3 regions of the Proteus appendicitidis genome follow, and region 1 is predicted to be linked to each of the others. Evidence: predicted binding sites of a transcription regulator. Region 1 holds the regulator's gene; each other region holds the start of a gene.
What was found. The regulator sigma-54, encoded in region 1, starts transcription at its own class of promoters, with help from an activator protein. The targets are predictions, from matches to a motif close to GTTGGCACANNTTTCGCTNT.

Region 2: glnA (glutamate--ammonia ligase) is a predicted target of sigma-54. The motif match lies at 2,540-2,559, and genes of this name have one in related genera.
Region 3: glnK (P-II family nitrogen regulator) is a predicted target of sigma-54. The motif match lies at 4,858-4,877, and genes of this name have one in related genera.

What each region holds. Positions count from the first base shown of each region.
Region 1 covers NZ_CP127389.1:569,410-576,729, reverse strand. Annotated here, with positions in the region: gene QQS39_RS02805 (calcium/sodium antiporter) at 1-473, shown strand, start outside; gene kdsD (arabinose-5-phosphate isomerase KdsD) at 492-1,466, shown strand; gene kdsC (3-deoxy-manno-octulosonate-8-phosphatase KdsC) at 1,494-2,051, shown strand; gene lptC (LPS export ABC transporter periplasmic protein LptC) at 2,068-2,646, shown strand; gene lptA (lipopolysaccharide ABC transporter substrate-binding protein LptA) at 2,627-3,160, shown strand; gene lptB (LPS export ABC transporter ATP-binding protein) at 3,167-3,892, shown strand; gene rpoN (RNA polymerase factor sigma-54) at 3,952-5,433, shown strand; gene hpf (ribosome hibernation promoting factor) at 5,457-5,744, shown strand; gene ptsN (PTS IIA-like nitrogen regulatory protein PtsN) at 5,894-6,361, shown strand; gene rapZ (RNase adapter RapZ) at 6,441-7,295, shown strand; gene npr (PTS phosphocarrier protein NPr) at 7,292-7,320, shown strand, end outside.
Region 2 covers NZ_CP127389.1:3,840,930-3,848,249, forward strand. Annotated here, with positions in the region: gene typA (ribosome-dependent GTPase TypA) at 446-2,281, opposite strand; gene glnA (glutamate--ammonia ligase) at 2,642-4,051, shown strand; gene glnL (nitrogen regulation protein NR(II)) at 4,237-5,283, shown strand; gene glnG (nitrogen regulation protein NR(I)) at 5,294-6,718, shown strand; gene hemN (oxygen-independent coproporphyrinogen III oxidase) at 6,738-7,320, opposite strand, start outside.
Region 3 covers NZ_CP127389.1:812,753-820,072, forward strand. Annotated here, with positions in the region: gene queC (7-cyano-7-deazaguanine synthase QueC) at 1-481, opposite strand, end outside; gene QQS39_RS03780 (Lrp/AsnC family transcriptional regulator) at 640-1,101, shown strand; gene QQS39_RS03785 (SmdA family multidrug ABC transporter permease/ATP-binding protein) at 1,157-2,902, shown strand; gene QQS39_RS03790 (SmdB family multidrug efflux ABC transporter permease/ATP-binding protein) at 2,889-4,676, shown strand; gene glnK (P-II family nitrogen regulator) at 4,919-5,257, shown strand; gene amtB (ammonium transporter AmtB) at 5,270-6,562, shown strand; gene tesB (acyl-CoA thioesterase II) at 6,605-7,320, opposite strand, start outside.

The DNA.
Region 1 (7,320 bases):
CCAATCCTCGTAATTCTGTTGCCCTTTTTTGGGTTGTTGTTGCGTTACTTGTTATTCCAGTTGCAACCCAGATGATATTAGATAATGTCTTTATTTTAATGCAACAGTATCATCTTAGTGGATTTTTTGTTGGTTTAACCTTGCTATCTATTGGAACAAGCCTACCGGAGTTAGCAACAACCATTGTGGCAGCACTAAGACGCGAGAATGAATTAGCCTTAGGAAATATTATAGGTGCTAATATTTTCAATCTAACTTTTGTCTTAGGAATGCCAGCATTACTCTCACCAAGCACATTTAATATCAATACATTTTATTTTAGCTTTGCTGTACTTGGTGTCGCCAGTTTACTGTTTTCTCTCTTTTCATTAGGACGTAAGCAACGTCTTAATCGAGGAAAAGGAATATTCTTGTTAGTTTGCTTTATTGTTTATATTACGGTGTTGTGCTTCGCACATTCTCTTTTAACCTAAAATAAATGGTACAAAAAAATGACCGAGTTTGATTTTCAGCAAGCGGGTAAAAAAGTTCTTCATATTGAGCGTGATGGATTAGCTGAACTAGAACAATACATCAATGATGACTTCACTCTTGCCTGTGAAAAAATTTTTCACTGCCAAGGTCGAATCATTGTCATGGGTATGGGTAAATCTGGCCATATTGGACATAAGATTGCCGCGACATTCGCCAGCACAGGAACGCCTTCTTTCTTTGTTCATCCCGGTGAAGCAAGCCATGGTGACTTAGGTATGGTGACCGAAAAAGATATCGTTCTAGCGATTTCAAACTCAGGTGAAGCGAGTGAGATCCTCGCGCTTATTCCGGTGCTTAAACGTAAACAGATAACGCTGATTTGTATGACACGCACTCCTCAAAGTACAATGGGGAAAGCGTCTGATATTCATCTTTGCATCAAAGTACCTCAAGAAGCCTGTCCTTTAGGGCTTGCCCCAACAACCAGTACAACGGCAACCTTGGTCATGGGGGATGCACTAGCGATCGCGCTTTTACGCGCTCGTGGTTTTACCGCTGAAGATTTTGCACTTTCTCATCCTGGTGGTGCATTAGGGCGTAAATTACTCCTTCATGTCAGTGATTTAATGAATAAAGAGGCAGATATTCCGCGTGTCACCAAAGATGCCACTTTACGTGAAGCGCTTGTCGAGATAACCCGTAAAAAATTAGGTATGACCGTCATTTGTGATGATAGTATGCTGATCAACGGTATATTTACTGACGGTGATTTACGCAGAATATTTGATTTAGGGATAGATCTAAACAATGCCAAAATCTCAGATGTAATGACAAGAGGCGGTATTCGTATTCGCCCTGATTGTTTGGCGGTTGAAGCTCTGAATTTAATGCAAGCAAAACATATCACCTCGCTATTAGTGACAGAACAAGATAGTGATATCCTGTTAGGTGTTTTGCATATGCACGATTTATTACAGGCTGGTGTTGTATAAGATAGTCATAACGTTCGAAGGATAAAAATGAATACAATGATAGAAACTTGTTATGGTGCAGTAAGCGAACAAATCATCAAAAAAGCAGAAAAAATCCAATTGCTGATTTGTGATGTTGATGGTGTGATGTCAGATGGACTCATTTACATGGGCAATAATGGCGAAGAATTAAAAGCCTTTAATGTCCGTGATGGATATGGCATCCGTTGTTTGCTTACATCTGGCATTGAGGTTGCTATCATTACAGGTCGTCAGTCTAAACTGTTAGAAGATCGTGCTAAGACTCTTGGCATTACATATCTTTACCAAGGTCAGCATAATAAGCTTTTGGCGTATCAACAACTGTTAGATACACTAAACCTTAAACCTGAACAAACAGCCTATATTGGTGACGACCTGATTGATTTACCTGTAATGGAAAAAGTAGGGCTTTCCGTTGCCGTGGCTGATGCTCATCCATTACTTACACCTCATGCTAATTATGTAACCCGCATTGCGGGAGGGCGTGGTGCAGTACGAGAATTGTGTGATTTAATCCTTTTAGCGCAAGGTCGGCTTGAAGAAGCTAAAGGTCTTTCGATTTAACGTATAACGATACAGAATGAATAAATTAAAATCCTGGTTTACCTTAATTCTTGCCATTATCGCCCTTGCGTTGATTGGCTGGAACTACACTAATAACACTGAATTCGGTGATGGTGAGATTGTTGATGATGGTCAGCCAACTTATCAATCCAAATCATCGATATCTTTTGTTTACGAGCCAACGGGTATACTCGGATATAAACTTGTTGCTGATGATGTCAAAAATTATGCTCAACAGAAGTTTACATGGTTTACTAACCCTGTCTTAACCACCTATTCACCGGCAGGGGATGCAACATGGACAGTACGCGCGAATAAAGCCAAGCTAACAAACAGTAAAATGCTCTATCTTTATGGCGATGTTCAAATTGATAGCCTAACGGATGACTCTCAACTACAGAGAATAAGCACAGACAACGCTATCGCAAATTTGGATACACAGGATGTTTCCTCTGATGATGAAGTGACTATTATCGGCGTCGGACTGAAATCAGTCGGCTTAAAAATGCGAGGCAATCTGCGCGAGAAACGTGCAGAGCTGATTGAAAAGGTAAACACCTATTATGAGATCCCTAATGAATCAAAAAATCCGTAATACACTGATTATCGGTACACTTTTAGCGATAAGTGTACCTGCGATGGCGCTTAAAGATGACACACAACAACCTATCGTTGTGAACTCAGAGAAACAATCGCTTGATCTAGAAAAAAACGTCACAACCTTCACACAAAATGTTGTGATCAAACAAGGATCTATCGATATTCGTGCTGATAAAGTTGTTGTCACACGTCCAGGCGGTGACTCCAAAAAGATCGTAATAGAAGCATTTGGTAATCCAGTAACTTTTTATCAGCTACAAGATGATGGTAAACCTATCAAAGGTCGTGGTGAAAAAATGACCTATGAAATGGATAAAGAGTTAATGACCTTAACGGGTAAAGCCTATCTTGAACAATTAGACAGTAATATCACCGGTGATAAGATCACTTATCTCGTCCCAACTCAGCAAATGGAAGCTTTTAGCGGTAAAGGTAAACAAGTGACTACTGTTTTACTACCTTCCCAGTTGCAAGAGAAAGGTCCTGGTGTTAACAACAAAGGTAAGTAACACTTTATGGCGCTGTTAAAAGCTGAAAATTTAGCGAAAGCATACAAAGGGCGCACCGTTGTCGGTGATGTCAGCCTGAACGTTAACTCCGGTGAGATTGTCGGCTTACTTGGGCCAAATGGTGCAGGTAAAACAACCACATTCTATATGGTTGTTGGCATTGTCGCTCGTGATGCAGGTAGTATTACAATTGATGATGAAGACATTACGCTGTTACCGTTACATGAACGAGCGCGTAAAGGCATTGGCTATCTTCCTCAAGAGGCGTCTATTTTTAGACGCTTAAGCGTTTATGACAACATTATGGGGATCTTAGAAATCCGCCATGATTTAACGCCTGAAGAACGAAAAGATCGAGCAGAAGAACTGCTAGAAGAGTTTAATGTCAGCCACTTACGTAACAGCTTAGGGCAATCATTATCAGGGGGTGAACGTCGCCGTGTTGAAATCGCGCGGGCATTGGCAGCCAACCCTAAATTCATTTTATTAGATGAACCTTTTGCAGGTGTTGACCCTATTTCGGTATTAGATATTAAAAAAATTATCCAGCATCTACGTGATTATGGATTAGGTGTACTGATTACTGACCATAACGTGCGTGAAACATTAGATGTGTGTGAACGTGCTTATATCGTCAGCCAAGGTCACCTTATCGCTCATGGTTCACCAGAAGAAATTCTTGAAAATGAGCAAGTTAAACGTGTTTACTTAGGTGAAGGCTTCCGCCTGTAATCTTTGATTCACTTTTACTCTGTCAAGGATGACAATAGCAAAGGACTCATCGCATTATTATGAAACAAAGTCTGCAACTTCGTCTTAGTCAGCAACTGGCAATGACGCCACAGCTACAACAGGCTATTCGTTTGTTGCAACTTTCGACGCTTGAATTACAACAGGAAATTCAGCAAGCACTTGAGTCTAATCCACTTCTAGAACAAGACGATGATCCACAAGATCCCGTTTCAGATGATGCGTCTCATACAGAAGATCAGCCAACCTCTACAACAGAAACAACAACTGAAAACGAAGTTGAAGAGTTTGACACGCTGGATGCTTTAGAACAAAAAGAGATGCCTGATGATCTTCCTTTAGATACTCAATGGGAAGAGATCTACACCGCAGGCACTCCTTCAGGCACCAGTAATGACTATACTGATGATGAGCTTCCACTGTATCAAGGTGAAACAACTGCCTCATTGCAAGATTACCTCACATGGCAGGCTGATCTCACCCCATTTTCAGAAACAGACAGAGCAATTGCGATAAGTATTATCGATGCTATTGATGAAACAGGCTATTTAACTGTCACAACAGATGACATCCTTGCTGGAATGGGCGATGATGAATTAGAGCTTGATGAAGTCGAAGCCGTATTAAAACGTATTCAACGCTTTGATCCTATTGGTGTTGCTGCTCGTGATTTAAAAGAGTGTCTTTTGATTCAGCTATCCGCTTTTTCAACAGAAACACCCTATCTTAAAGAAACGCAGTTAGTCATTAGCCAATATTTAGAGTTGCTAGGTAACCGTGATTTTCGCCAATTGATGCGTCAAACGAAATTACGAGAAGAGACACTAAAATCTGTTATTGAGATGATCCAGTCTCTTGATCCTAAGCCCGGATTAAGTATTGATACAGGCGAGTCAGAGTATGTTATTCCAGATATACTGGTAAAAAAATCAGGTGAACGCTGGCAAGTTGAGTTAAATACAGATAGCATTCCTCGCCTACGAATAAATGAGACTTATGCAGCATTGGGTCAATCGACTCAAAATGAAAGTGATGGAAAATTTATTCGTGACAATTTACAAGAAGCCAAATGGCTGATAAAAAGTTTAGAAAGCCGTAATGAGACACTATTAAAAGTCGCTCATTGCATTGTTGATACACAGCAGGCATTTTTCGAATTAGGTGAAGAGCACATGAAACCCTTAGTGTTAGCAGATATTGCTGAACAGGTTGAAATGCACGAATCCACCATTTCTCGAGTGACAACGCAAAAATTTTTGCATTGCCCGAGAGGAATTTTCGAATTGAAGTATTTTTTCTCTAGCCATGTGAATACTGATAGCGGGGGCGAAGCCTCTTCAACAGCAATCAGGGCTTTAGTGAAGAAACTAATCGCAGCAGAAAACCCAGCGAAACCACTTAGTGATAGTAAACTGGCAGATATGCTCGCAGAACTTGGAATACAAGTTGCTCGACGCACTGTTGCGAAGTATAGAGAGTCATTATCCATCCCGCCTTCAAATCAACGCAAAGAGTTGGTTTGAGCATAATTGAGAAGGAAGACACTATGGAACTTCAAATCACTGGTCATAATATTGAATTAACCGATGCTCTGCGTGATACCGTCAAAGCAAAAAGCGCGAAATTACCTCAGTTCTTTGACAAAATTAATAACGTTCAGGTTATCCTGAAAGTCGAGAAAGTTAATAAAATCGCGGAAGCGACCATTCAAGTTAATGGCGGTGAATTGCATGCCTCTGCAGAAGCAGAAGATATGTACGCAGCAATTGATGGATTAATGGATAAACTGGCTCGTCAATTAACCAAACACAAAGATAAACTGAGACAACATTAATTCATTTCCCATTGTGAAATGGGGATACAATCGGCGAAGTTACTGCGTTGTTTATGACTCGGTTTAAGCCAACGCCTAATCAATATCAGTAACAAAAAACCAGATGTCACTTTGTGGCATCTGGTTTGCTGGTCTAAGTGAATAAGACAATGAACAACGATACAAAGATGAATATTAGCGACGTACTTTCTCTGGCATGTACGCATAATGATGTACATTGCACTAGTAAAAAGCGCGCGTTAGAAATTATCAGTGAAAATGCAGCAAAAGCACTTAATTTACCCGAAACACTGATATTTGAAGCTTTATTGACGCGTGAAAAAGTCGGTACAACAGGGATTGGGGGTGGTTTAGCTATCCCTCATGGACGTATTGAAAGTGATGAAACAGAAAAAGTAGTTGGTGTGTTTCTTCACCTAAGCGAACCTATTTCCTTCGACGCTATTGATAATCAACCTGTCGATTTGTTGTTCGCATTACTCGTTCCTGCGACACAATGTAAGGAACATTTACACACACTGTCTTTGATTGCAAAACAGTTGGCAGACAAAAATTTATGTCGCCGACTACGCTCCGCACAAAGTGATGAAGAGCTTTATCAGATTATCACAGAATAACCCCTACGGGTTTAGTAGGACGCGAATAGCATACAGTGGAATGATATTCATCACTGGGAAATTATAGGGGAGCTACCTCATGGTGCTGATGATAGTCAGCGGACGCTCTGGTTCAGGTAAGTCAGTCGCTTTGCGTGCGCTTGAAGACATGGGATTTTATTGTGTTGATAATTTACCTGTTGATCTTTTACCTGAGCTAGCAAAAACACTGGCTGAACGTGATGCTTCTGCTGCCGCAGTCAGTATTGATGTCCGAAATATGCCAGAGTCGCCGGAGATCTTCGAAAAAGCGCTGGAAAGTTTACCCGCTGAATATTCTCCACAACTCTTATTTTTAGACGCAGATAGAAATACCTTAATTCGTCGTTATAGTGATACTCGACGTCTCCACCCTCTTTCGACCAAGAATCTTTCGTTAGAAGTGGCCATTGATACCGAAAGTGATCTGCTTGAGCCATTGCGATCACGGGCTGATCTCATTATTGATACCTCTGAGATGTCAGTCCATGAACTCGCAGAAATGTTACGCACTCGCTTATTAGGTAAGCGTGAACGTGAACTGACTATGGTCTTTGAATCTTTTGGCTTTAAGCATGGTATTCCTATTGATGCGGATTATGTTTTTGATGTGCGCTTCTTACCGAATCCACATTGGGATCCTAAACTGCGTCCAATGACAGGTCTTGATCGCCCTGTCGCGGCATTTTTAGATAGACACACCGAAGTTCATAACTTTATTTATCAAACTAGAAGCTATCTCGAACTTTGGTTGCCGATGTTAGAAACCAATAACCGTAGTTATTTGACGGTTGCAATTGGTTGTACGGGGGGAAAACACCGCTCTGTTTATGTTGCTGAGCAACTCGCAGATTATTTCCGCTCTAGAGGGAAAAACGTACAATCACGCCACAGAACACTAGAAAAACGCAAATGACCCAATATCGACAAGTTGCGATTAA
Region 2 (7,320 bases), 830 kb from region 1:
CATAATAGAAAACTCATTTTACTTTAATCATAAATCGCTTTACTGAACAGGCTTAAACGTCAAAAAAGTACAATAATCACACTTAATTTTTTTGTAAAACAGAAAACCAGCAGAGAGGGAAAAGCAAAATGAGAAAAAAGGGGTTTAACTTTAGATGTCGTTCACTGAAAGATAGGAAGGAAGCGAAAAACTTATGCGGTGGCAAATTTTCCACCGCATTCGTCTTATATAGTACTACTGTCTTATAGCATGACTAATTAGTAGTACCAGATACTCTAAATAATTTAAGTTACAGGTAGGCGACAATAAAGATAGACGGGAAACATAGATAAACTATGTGACTCGACTAATTGAACGTAACCAACACCTCTGTCACTTGAAGTATGACGAGTATAAACTCAGGGCGCTAAACGCGCCCTAAGAATTATGTTATCAGAATAACGAATTAGTCTTTGCTACGGTAAGCACGACGACGATCGTTTTCTGACAGATAACGCTTACGCAGACGAATAGACTGCGGAGTAACTTCAACTAACTCATCGTCATCAATAAATTCTAATGCTTGTTCTAATGTTTGTTTCAGGTGTGGAGTCAGCGTTGTCGCCTCATCTGTACCAGAAGCACGCATGTTAGTCAGCTTTTTACCCGTTAAACAGTTTACTGTTAAGTCATTAGAGCGAGTATGAATACCAATCACTTGGCCTTCGTAAACTTCTGCACCATGAGTCACAAATAATTTACCGCGGTCTTGTAAGCTATACAGTGCGTAAGCAACGGCTTTACCTTGGCCATTAGAGATCATAACACCGTTATTACGGCGACCGATTTCACCTGGACGAACATCATCATAGTGACTGAATGTTGCATACAGTAAACCAGTACCTGATGTCATGGTCATAAATTCAGTACGGAAACCAATCAGACCACGGCTAGGAATAATGTAGTCTAAACGTACACGTCCTTTACCATCTGGTTGCATATCACGCATTTCACCTTTACGCTCACCCATCGCTTGCATCACATCACCTTGGTGCTGTTCTTCAATATCGATAGTGACTTGTTCGAAAGGCTCTTGTTTACGACCGTCAATGTCACGGAAGATAACTTTAGGACGAGATACACCTAATTCGTAACCTTCACGACGCATATTTTCAATCAGAACTGACAGGTGAAGCTCACCACGACCTGATACACGGAATGCATCTGGATCTTCAGTTTCTTCTACACGTAATGCTACGTTATGGACTAACTCTTTTTTCAGACGATCTAAAATCTGACGAGAAGTCACAAACTTACCTTCACGACCACAGAAAGGTGAAGTATTAACACAGAAATACATGCTAACAGTTGGTTCATCAACGGCTAATGCAGGTAATGCTTCAACAGCACCTGTTTCGCAGATCGTGTCAGAAATATTCAGTTCACCTAAGCCTGTGATTGCGATGATATCGCCAGCTTCTGCAACTTCAACTTCGATACGTTCTAAGCCTAAGTGACCTAACACTTTACCGACTTTACCGTTACGAGTTTTACCTTCGCTATCGATGATAGTCACTTGCTGGTTAGGTTTAACCTTACCGCGCTTGATACGACCGATACCGATAACACCTAGGTAGTTGTTGTAGTCCAACTGAGAAATTTGCATCTGGAATGTGCCTTCCAGATCAACTTTCGGTGGCTCTACATATTTGACAATAGCTTCATATAACGGAGTCATATCTTCAGCCATGTCATTGTAATCTGTTCCCGCAATACCGTTTAATGCAGATGCATAGATAATTGGGAAATCAAGTTGTTCGTCAGTTGCACCTAAGTTTACGAACAGGTCAAATACCTGATCAACAACCCAGTCTGGACGCGCACCAGGGCGGTCAACTTTATTGATAACAACAATTGGTTTTAAGTTGTTAGCAAACGCTTTTTGTGTCACAAAACGAGTTTGTGGCATTGGGCCATCCATCGCGTCAACCAGCAATAGAACGCTGTCTACCATAGACATAACGCGTTCTACCTCACCACCGAAGTCGGCGTGTCCTGGGGTATCTACGATATTGATACGATAGTCATTCCATTTAATCGCTGTATTTTTCGCAAGAATAGTAATTCCGCGCTCTCTTTCGAGATCATTTGAGTCCATCACGCGCTCAGCAACGGTTTCACGTTCGCCGAACGTACCAGATTGCTGTAGTAATTTATCGACGATAGTTGTTTTACCATGGTCAACGTGGGCGATGATGGCGATATTACGCAAGTTTTCGATCACAAAATTTGCCTCAGGCATTGTAGAAATAAGCGCAGTATTGTACACGCTTTAGACGAGAGACTAAACAAGATCACAATAATGATTGCTTAACAATATGCAATTAATTGAATTGTGATCCTTTTCACGCCTCAGAATTTAGTAGCATCCGTTCGATTGCACCAAAACAGTGCAACTAATTAGGCTTAATTTGCACCAACTTTGTGCAATAATTAAAAAATCACAGGAGATATTCTACACTAAACTTCATCAATACAGTATATATCCCTTTTTAGATAAGTTGGCATGCTTTTCGCAATAGAATTTAGGTGAGCAAAAAATTCACCGAAAAAATGTGTAAGGCCACTGCACTCAATAAAACCATTCGCCAGGAGAGTTCCTATGTCCCTTGAACATGTATTATCCATGATTGAAGAACATAAAGTTAGATATATTGACTTACGTTTCACTGATACCCGCGGTAAAGAACAACATCTTACTATTCCGGCTCATCAGGTTAACGATGATTTCTTTGAAGAAGGAAAAATGTTCGATGGTTCTTCTATTGGTGGCTGGAAAGGCATTAACGAATCAGACATGGTGCTGATGCCAGATGCAACAACGGCAATGCTTGACCCATTTTTCCAAGATCCAACCCTGATCATTCGTTGTGACGTTTTAGAACCAGGCACAATGCAAGGTTATGATCGCGACCCACGCTCTATCTCAAAACGTGCTGAAGACTATTTAAAATCAAGTGGTATCGCAGACACAGTACTGTTTGGACCAGAGCCAGAGTTCTTCCTATTTGATGATATTCGTTTCAAAAACGATATTTCTGGTGCATCTTACGCTATCAACGATATTGAAGCGGCATGGAACACCAATACCAAATATGAAGACGGCAACAAAGGTCACCGCCCGATGGTTAAAGGTGGTTACTTCCCACTGCCACCCGTCGATTCATCACAAGATATTCGTTCTACCATGTGTAATATCATGGAAGAAATGGGCTTAGTTGTTGAAGCTCATCACCATGAAGTCGCAACTGCGGGTCAAAATGAAGTGGCTACTCGCTTTAATACCATGACCAAAAAAGCAGATGAAACCCAAATTTATAAATACGTGGTACAAAACGTGGCTCACGTATTTGGTAAAACAGCGACCTTTATGCCAAAACCATTAGTTGGTGATAACGGTTCAGGTATGCACTGCCATATGTCACTGTCTAAAAACGGCGTAAACCTATTTGCCGGTGATAAATACGGCGGATTATCTGAAATGGCGCTGTATTACATCGGCGGTATTATCAAACACGCTCGTGCACTAAATGCGTTTACTAACCCAACCACTAACTCTTACAAACGTTTAGTTCCGGGTTTTGAAGCCCCTGTTATGTTGGCTTACTCAGCACGTAACCGCTCTGCGTCAATTCGTATTCCTGTGGTTGCCAGCATGAAAGCACGTCGTATTGAAGTCCGTTTCCCAGATCCTTTAGCAAACCCTTATTTAGCGTTTGCGGCTCAGTTGATGGCGGGTCTTGATGGCATTATCAACAAAATTCACCCTGGTGATGCTATGGATAAAAACCTCTATGACTTGCCACCTGAAGAAGCGAAAGAGATCCCAACTGTCGCAGGTTCATTAGAAGAAGCATTAAATACATTAAATGCAGATCGTGAATTCTTAACCCGCGGCGGTGTATTTACTGATGATGCTATTGATGCTTATTTAGAATTATTACGTGCTGATGTTCAACGTGTACGTATGGCTCCGCATCCTCTTGAATTTGAAATGTATTACAGCGCTTAAGACTATTTTTACAGATAAAAACTTAAGCCTTGATGTAAAACTGTTTTTTTTGCCGTGAAGCTATTTTGCCCATCTTCGGATGGGCACTTTTCTCCCATTTAAGGAGTCAGTCTTTTCACTTACGCATTGGTTCATTCATGTAATAAAGGTAAGATGCACTAAAATGGTGCAATGGGGTATTCAATATGGAAACGGCAGACTTACCTGACAACACATTAATTTTAGACTCATTGATACATTCAGTATTGGTTATCAACAAAGAGTTTATTATTTGCTACGCAAATCATTCTGCGTTACAGGTTTTAGCACAAAGCCGTCGAAAATTATTTGAAACGCCTTTCACTGCCCTTTTCAGCTATTACTCTTTTGATGCTGATTTAATGCGTGAAACATTAGCGAATGGACAAAGCTTTACCGACAATGAAGTGATATTGGTTGTAAATAACCAATCACACACAATGTCGCTCAGTGCCCAACCTATTTCCGAGCAACACATTTTGCTGGAGCTGGCGCCTATGGATAGTCAACGCCGGTTAAGCCAAGAGCAGATACAACAAGCACAGCAAATGGCAGCAAGGGAATTGGTTAGGGGGCTGGCACATGAAATTAAAAATCCGTTGGGGGGATTACGAGGCGCGGCTCAATTGCTAGCCAAATCCTTACCAGATCCAGCTTTAACGGAATATACGCAAGTTATTATTGAACAAGCTGATCGCCTACGTGTATTGGTGGACAGATTACTCGGTCCCCAACATCCAGGGACAAAAACCCACCAGAGTATTCACCATGTTGTTGAACGCGTTGCTCAGCTTATTTCGCTTGAATGCCCTGAAAATGTCACCTTACTAAAAGATTACGATCCCAGTTTACCTGAGTTATCACATTACCCAGATCAAATAGAACAAGTACTGCTAAATATTACACGCAATGCCTTACAAGCCGTTGAAAAAACCGGCGGAACCATTATTTTGCGTACCCGTACGGCTTTTCAGGTCACGCTTCATGGTGAGCGCCACAAACTTGTTGCCCGTATAGATGTGATTGATACCGGTGATGGTATTCCTCCTCATCTACAAGATACACTTTTTTACCCCATGGTGAGTGGTAGAGAAGGCGGTAATGGGTTGGGGCTTTCTATTGCGCGTAATTTAGTGGATCAACATGCAGGCAAAATTGAATTTACCAGTTGGCCTGGAAATACTGAGTTTTCTATTTATTTACCAATTAAGTAGGAGATAACCAATGCAAAAAGGAAATGTATGGGTTGTTGATGATGACAGCTCTATTCGCTGGGTACTTGAACGTGCCATTTCTCGTGAAGGCATGTCTTGTAAAGCCTTTGAGCATGCGAATGATGTGCTTAATGCACTCAATACAGAAATACCTGATGTGTTGTTATCAGACATTCGTATGCCTGATATGGATGGTTTATCTCTTTTAAAAATAATTAAAGAACAATACCCAACTCTGCCCGTTATTATTATGACGGCGCATTCTGATCTCGATGCTGCCGTTAATGCCTATCAACAAGGGGCATTTGATTACTTACCAAAGCCGTTCGATATCGACGAAACATTGGCATTAATTGACCGCGCCATTACGCATTATCGCGAACAAAAACAACCCAATACCGATGAAACCTTGCTGCAATCAGTGACAGATATGATTGGCGAAGCACCTGCAATGCAAGAGGTTTACCGTATTATTGGTCGGCTTTCTCGCTCCTCAATTAGTGTACTTATTAATGGGGAATCGGGTACAGGAAAAGAGTTAGTGGCACATGCATTACATCGCCATAGCCCAAGAGCGTCCTCTCCTTTTATCGCGCTAAATATGGCGGCAATTCCTAAAGACTTGATTGAATCAGAGCTTTTTGGTCATGAAAAGGGGGCATTTACAGGCGCCTCTCAAGTACGCCAAGGTCGATTTGAACAAGCGAATGGCGGTTCACTGTTTCTTGATGAAATTGGTGATATGCCTCTTGATATTCAAACACGTTTACTGCGAGTTCTGGCTGAAGGACAATTTTATCGTGTAGGCGGTTATGCCCCTGTAAAAGTCGATGTGCGTATTATCGCCGCAACTCATCAAGACTTAGAAAAGCGAGTTCAAGCCGGTGATTTTCGTGAAGATCTCTATCATCGTCTCAATGTTATACGTATTCAGTTGCCACCATTGCGCGATAGAACTGAAGATATTCCCAGTTTAGCGCGCTATTTTCTACAAAAAACAGCAAAAGAATTGGGCGTCGAAGCCAAAGTTCTTCATCAGCAAAGTTTACAAATAATGATGGAATATAGCTGGTCAGGTAACGTCAGACAATTAGAGAATGTGTGTCGCTGGTTAACGGTAATGACGGCAAGCCAAGAGATTATGCCTCAAGATTTACCACAAGAAATTCGCCAGCCTGATGAGAAAGCCAAAAATATCAATCGAATTGCATCTTCTCAACATTGGTCACAACATCTTTCATCATGGGCAGATGAAACATTAGGAGAAGGGAAAGAAAATATCTTAGCAGATGCACTGCCTCAATTTGAACGCACACTATTACTCAGTGCCTTGGCATATACGCAAGGGCATAAACAAGATGCAGCAAGATTATTAGGTTGGGGAAGAAATACATTAACCCGCAAATTAAAAGAGTTAGGGATAGAGGAATATTGATCCCCTAACCCTTCATCAATTAAATAACACGCGAGAATTGACGTTGGCGCATTTGATTTCGTAAATAGGTATCGAAACACATACAAATATTACGAATAAGCAAACGTCCTCGTGGTGTAACTTGAATGCCCTCTACTGTTATTTCAACTAAACCGTCATCCTTCATTGGCACAAGTAATTCTAAATCTTCTTTAAAATAGTCATGGAAGACAATATTGTGCATTTTTTCAATATCAGAAAAACGCAGACTAAAATTACAAATTAAGGTTTTAATTACATCACGGCGAATACAATCATCATTAGTCAGAGATAAACCGCGCCATAGCGCATTTCCTTCACGATTAACTCGCGCATAATACTCTTTCAATACTTTTTCATTCTGCGCATAGTTATCACCTAACATACTTATTGCAGAAACTCCCATGCCTAATAAATCACACTCTTCATGAGTGGTATAGCCTTGGAAATTACGGTGCAAAATACCTTTACGTTGAGCAACCGCTAATTCATCATCCGGTTTAGCAAAGTGATCCATACCAATAAACTGATAGCCGTTTGTTGTCAGCGTAGAAATTGTTTCTTGTAATATTTCTAATTTTTCT
Region 3 (7,320 bases), 240 kb from region 1:
ATGGCGTGATAAATTTGATATCACGAGCAATACCTAGGCTGACAGCATGATTGAGTGCTTTTACAAATTCATCTCGACAATCTGGGTAACCAGAAAAATCTGTCTCACAAACACCCGTGATGACACTCTCAGCGCCAATTTGATAAGCGTAAATTGCAGCCAAAGTGAGGAAAAGGATATTTCTACCTGGTACGAAGGTACTAGGAATATCACTTTCTTCACTTTCTTTGAAATCAGGAACAGGAATATTGTCGCGAGTTAAGCTACTGATGGCGAGTTCGTTGAGTAAACTTACATCTAAAACTTTATGCGCTGTTGCGCCCAGTAATTGACTAACTTTTTGTGCTACCTCAATTTCTTCTTTATGGCGTTGCCCATAATTAAATGTAATGCAATGTACTTCATCGTACTTTTCCAACGCTTGAATAAGGCAGGTTGTCGAATCTTGTCCACCACTAAAGACAACGACCGTTTTTTTCATCAGAATACTCCTGAATATTGAATTTCTATAGGGATTAGTACGCATAAAAGTACATATATTATGGCAATTTATTACCGATTTATCATTAGATGATTACTCTTATAGTAAGGGGCAGGTTATCATTATTTTTTGTAGGGGCATATTTTGAAGGAGTATCTATGTTAGATAAGATTGACCGTAAACTATTAGCGCTGTTACAGGAAGATTCAAGCCTCTCACTGAATACTTTGGCTGAGGCTGTTAACCTAACCTCAACACCTTGCTGGAAACGATTGAAAAGATTAGAGGATGAAGGGTATATTCGTAAACGCGTTGCGTTGCTTGATAGTGAAAAAATCGGGCTAGGTCTAACAGTTATTGTTATGATTAGAACACAGCAGCATAATAGCGAATGGTACGAACAGTTTGTTTCATTTGTTAAGCAAATGCCAGAAGTACTGACATTCTATCGAATGGCGGGTGAGTGTGATTATCTAATGCATGTTGAAGTAGTAGACATGAAAAGTTACGACCTATTTTATAAGCGTATGGTTAATGGCGTACCGGGTCTTATTGATGTGACTTCTAACTTCGCAATGGAAAAAATTAAATACACAACGGCAATGCCGATACCTGAATAAGGTTCATCTTTACCAACTGGCACTTTTATTTTTGTATAACCTTAGGATTTAAGGCGTGGCTCTATTTTCACAGCTCAGTTGGTATTTTCTCAATGAATGGCGTCGTTATGTAGGTGCCATTTTCTTATTGATGGTTATCGCAGTATTACAGGTGATCCCTCCAAAGATTGTTGGGATCATTGTGGATGGTGTCGATAACCATAGTCTGACGTTTAGCCAAGTGATGAATTGGATTGGCGTGATGGTATTAATAGCCCTCGCGGTTTATCTTTTGCGTTATTTTTGGCGTCTTTGGTTATTTGGCGCATCTTATCAATTAGCAGTAAAACTGCGGATGCAAATTTACCAACAACTTAATCAACAATCTTCCTCTTTTTATCATCGTTATCGCACAGGCGATTTAATTGCACGTACCACCAACGATGTTGATAAAGTGGTTTTTGCCGCAGGCGAAGGTGTACTGACCTTAGTGGATTCTATGGTTATGGGGCTTGCTGTACTTGTCATGATGAGCATTCAGTTAAGTTGGGAACTGACACTGATTTCATTACTACCTATGCCAATCATGGCAATTTTGATTAAGCGATATGGCGATAAATTACATAGTCGCTTTAAAACGGCACAGGCACTTTTCTCTTCACTTAATAATCAAGCACAAGAAAGCTTGAGTAGTATTCGTATGATCAAATCATTCGGGCTAGAGCAACAACATGCCTCCCGTTTTGATGATGTGGCAAAAGAAACTGGACGACAAAATATGCGTGTTGCAAGAATTGATGCGCTATTTGATCCTACTATTTTTATGGCTATTGGTTTTGCTAATTTACTCGCTGTTGCTGGTGGCAGCTATTTTGTAATTAATGGCAGAATGACATTGGGTGAATTAACCAGTTTTGTGATGTATTTGGGGCAAATGATCTGGCCAATGCTGGCTTTAGCATGGATGTTTAATATTGTTGAGCGTGGCAGTGCTGCTTATAGTCGCATTAATAGTTTATTGGATGAAAAACTCGATATGGTTGATGGTGAGTTATCACCAAAGCCAGGTCGAGGAGTATTATCCGTTGATATCAAACATTTCCAATATCCCGAACAAACGACACAAACACTGAAAAACGTTCATTTCACATTATCACCCGGTGAAATGCTAGGTATTTGTGGTGTGACTGGCAGTGGTAAAAGTACATTACTTAGTGCTATTCAACGACTTTACGATATCACCGAAGGTGAAATTTGTTTTCAATCAGTTCCTATTTATCAATTGAAACTTGATGAATGGCGAGCGCGATTGGCTGTTGTTAACCAAACTCCCTTCCTATTTTCCGATACCATCGCGGGAAATATTGCTTTAGGTCGTCCTGATGCGACAAAAGAAGAAATAGAGTCTGTTGCGAAACTGGCAAATATTCACGAGGATATTTTGCGCTTACCGCAAGGGTATCAAACACAGGTAGGTGAAAAAGGTGTGATGTTATCTGGTGGACAAAAACAGCGTATTTCTATTGCCCGAGCGCTATTACTGGATGCCGAGATTCTATTATTAGATGACGCATTATCTGCAGTTGATGGACAAACAGAATATCAAATCCTGCAAAACTTGTCACAATGGCGAAAAGATAGAACCTTAATTATCAGCGCTCATCGCTTATCTGCATTGGTTGGTGCTACGAATATCTTAGTTTTGAAACAAGGCGAGATTATAGAGCAAGGTACACATCAGCAGTTAATTTCAATACCAGGTTGGTATCAAGATATGTACCATTATCAGCAATTAGAGGCCGCGCTGGATGACGATGAATAAAAATAAATCCGTTAAAGCGCTATTACCTGCATTAAAGCGCCTTTTGACTTATGGTAAAACCTATCGCAAACCCATGACATGGGGTGTCATTATGTTGTGGGTTGCTGCCGTTGCAGAAGTGGGGGGACCATTAATTGTTGGCTATTTTATTGATGCAAAAGTTGCCACGAATAATGTGGAATTAATGTCATCCTTAGGTCTCGCGTTGGCTTTTATTCTTTTGCAGGTGATCGCCGCGACACTTCACTATTATCAGGCAATTGTGTTTAATCATGCTGCTGTTGGGGTTGTACAACAATTACGTACTGATGTAATGAGTGCGGCTCTAAAACAGCCATTAAGTGCTTTTGATAATCAGCCCGTGGGGCAGTTAATTTCTCGTGTAACAAATGATACCGAGACGATTAAAGATTTGTTCGTGAACGTGTTACCGACACTATTTCGAGCAATTGCTTTAGTGGTTGTTATGCTGATAGCGATGTTCTTATTGGAATGGCAAATGGCGCTTGTTGCAATGATGATATTTCCTGCAGTGATAGGTGTGATGATGCTTTATCAGCGACTGAGCACACCGATTGTACGTAATGTACGTCATTTTCTTGCCAATATTAATGATGGTTTCCACGAAGTTATCAATGGCATGTCAGTTATTCAGCAATTTAGGCAACAAGCTCGATTTGGCGAAAGAATATCAGATGACAGTTGGCAACATTACCAAGCACGTATGAAAGCGTTAAAACTGGATGGTCTGTTATTACGTCCTTTATTAAGTATGCTCTCTGCGTTGGTTCTGTGTGGCTTATTAATGCTATTTGGGTATCAAGGCAGTGCAGTTATTGGTGTTGGGGTTATTTATGCGTTTATTAGTTATCTAGGTCGATTAAATGAACCCTTGATCACATTGACATCACAGCAATCAATTTTGCAACAGGCGGTTGTCTCTGGTGAGCGTGTTTTTGAACTGATGGATGCACCCTTACAACACTACGGTTCATCATCACATTCCATCACTCAAGGTAATATCGATGTTAACTCTCTTTGGTTTGCGTATCGTGATGAGCAATGGGTATTAAAAGATATCAATTTAACTATTCCTGCTCGTCATTTTGTCGCATTCGTTGGGCACACAGGAAGTGGCAAGAGTACTTTAGCCAGCTTATTAATGGGAAATTATCCTTGGCAAAAAGGAAGTATCTCTTTAGATAAGCAACCATTAGGATCGTATTCTCATACAGCACTACGCAGTGGTATTGCGATGGTGCAGCAAGATCCCGTTTTATTATCGGGTTCACTGTATGACAATATTACGTTAGGGCGTAAATGTGATGAATCACATTTATGGCAGGTATTAGAAACGGTTCAACTTGATCAATGGGTTAAAACCTTACCTGAAGGGCTACAAACAGAACTCGGTGAGCAAGGTAGTCGCTTATCCGCAGGACAAAAACAGCTACTTGCATTGGCGCGTGTATTATTAATACCTCCTCGTATTCTTATTTTGGACGAGGCAACAGCAAATATTGACTCAGGAACAGAACAAGCCATACAGAAGGCGCTAAAAGTAGTTAGGGAAAAAACAACACTGATTGTTATTGCTCATCGACTTTCTACTATTATTGAAGCCAATGAAATTGTGGTGCTTCATCGTGGTGCAATTGTCGAACAGGGTGATCATGCTAAGTTACTTTCACAAAAAGGTCGATATTATAATATGTATCAATTACAGCAAGTCAGAGAATCTTTACAAGAACAAGTCCCTGTTGAAGTAGAATAATCACCTTAAATAAAAAACATAATTCTAGAGGGCGCATTATCTTTATGTATGCGCCTTTTTTACTTCCCTATTATCTCGCTTTTATCAAAATAGCCATCGTATTTTTGCACCAACTCGGTGAGCCTTTTCATTTTCACTATTTCAATAATTTTATTTTTGTTTAAATATCAATGTGTTAAATAATGGCATGCCTTTTGCTTTTCTATATGGGCTTGGTTCTTTTAAATATCGACGAGGTTTATATGAAATATATCATCGCCATTATTAAGCCATTTAAATTAGAAGAAGTACGAGAGTCGCTTTCTGAGTTAGGTATAAAGGGAATGACAATCAGTGAAGTAAAGGGATATGGGCGACAAAAAGGTCATGCGGAGTTGTATAGAGGCGCAGAATACGAAGTTAATTTTCTCCCCAAAGTAAAAATAGAGCTAGCTATTTGCGATGATCAACTGGAGCCAGTTATGCAAGTGATTATGCAAGCGACTGATACAGGGAAGGTAGGAGATGGAAAAATTTTTGTTTTTGAATTATTGCAGGCTGTCCGTATTCGTACCGGTGAGTCTGGTGATGAAGCACTTTAAAGGAGATATTCGATGAAACGCTTACTTTCTTTGCTATTAATGTTAGTGCTCACACACTTTTCTTCATCCGTATTTGCGACTGAAACAGTGGCAGTTGATAAAGCTGACAACGGTTTTATGTTGGTATGTACTGCTTTGGTCTTTTTTATGACGATACCCGGTATCGCTTTGTTTTATGGCGGATTATTGAGAGGAAAAAACGTACTTTCTTTGATCACGCAAGTGATGATGATTTTCAGTGTGGTTGTTATTCTTTGGGTTACATTTGGCTATAGTTTGGCATTTACCGCGGGTAATAAAATGTGGGGTGGGTGGTCACTTACTTTTTTGAATAACGTATCACTAGATTCACTCTCTGGTTCAATTAATCAATATGTACATATTGCTTTTCAAGGCTCTTTTGCAGTGATAACCGTTGCATTAATTGTTGGTGCATTAGGTGAGCGAGTTCGTTTTTCTGCATTGCTTATTTTCACCGTTATTTGGTTCACATTTTCTTATATCCCGATTGCGCATATGGTATGGGGAGAAGGTGGTTGGTTAATCGATGATGGTGCATTAGATTTTGCTGGGGGAACCGTCGTACATATTAATGCAGCTATTGCAGCTCTTGTTGGTGCTTACTTACTTGGTAAGCGACGTGATAGTCAACATACCGCGCTTAAACCTCATAATTTGCCGATGGTCTTTACAGGTACAGCGGTGCTCTATATTGGTTGGTTTGGCTTTAATGCAGGCTCTGCTGGCAGTGCAAATGCGATCGCAGCTTTAGCATTTCTAAATACAGTAATCGCAACTGCAGGAGCGGTGCTTTCTTGGACTGCATCAGAATGGCTCACCAGAGGAAAACCTTCCATGCTAGGCAGTTGTTCAGGTTGTATTGCAGGATTAGTGGCAATTACACCTGCTGCTGGCACAGTCGGAGTGATGGGTGCTTTATTTATCGGTGTAGTAGGAGGGATCATCGGGCTTTGGGGCGTTGTTGTTTTAAAACGTTGGTTAAAAGCGGATGATGTTTGTGATGTTTTCGGCATTCACGGTACTTGTGGTATCGCAGGTTGCTTATTAACAGGGGTATTTACGGCTTCATTTTTAGGAGGCGTGGGATACAGCGATGGTATGACACTTAGTAAACAAGTTTTAATTCAATTAATAAGTGTTGTGATCACAGTGATTTGGTCTGGTGTTGTCGCTTATATAAGCTTTAAAATCGCAGATAAACTGGTTGGTTTACGTGTTTCAGAAGAGGAAGAGCATGATGGATTAGATTTAACCACGCATGGTGAAAGAGCTTATCAACAATAATTGTCTATTCCCCCTCGTTTGAGGGGGGAATATGCCAAAATATTATTTTGAATGTTTAGTCCGTTTTTGGCGAATAACCCCTTCTTGAACAGAAGATGCGACTAGTTGACCATTTGTATTAAAGAATTTACCTCTAACAAATCCTCTACCGCCTGACGCTGAAGGGCTTTCAATCACATAAAGTAACCAATCATCCACACGGAATGGACGATGAAACCACATAGAATGGTCAATCGTAGCGACCTGCAGACTTGTATCCATAAAGCCTAAGCCATAAGGTTGGAGAGCGGTTGGTAAAAAATCAAAATCAGAAACATAACCAAGCAAGTATTGATGCAAGAAAGGATCTGATGGCATTTCACCACGACTACGATACCAAACATAGCGTTCAGCGGGCGCTTTAGAGTAGCCAAAAGGGCTAAAATATTGCACTGGACGTGCTTCAAAAGGTGTTTCTCGTAGTGCTAAAGATCTAATCGGTTCGGGTAATTTAGGTGCTAATTTCTTTAAAATTTCATGCTGTGGGATAAGTTCATTTGGAAAAGGAACATCAGGCATTATATCTTGATGTTCAAAGCCCTCTTCAAATTCTTGAAAAGAAACGGTCATATAAAAAATAGGTTTACCATGCTGAATAGCACTGACTCTACGAGTACTAAATGAACCGCCATCACGGATAAATTCCACATCATAAACGATAGGCTTGCGGCTATCGCCAGGACGTAAAAAGTAGCTATGAAATGAGTTGATGTAGCGGT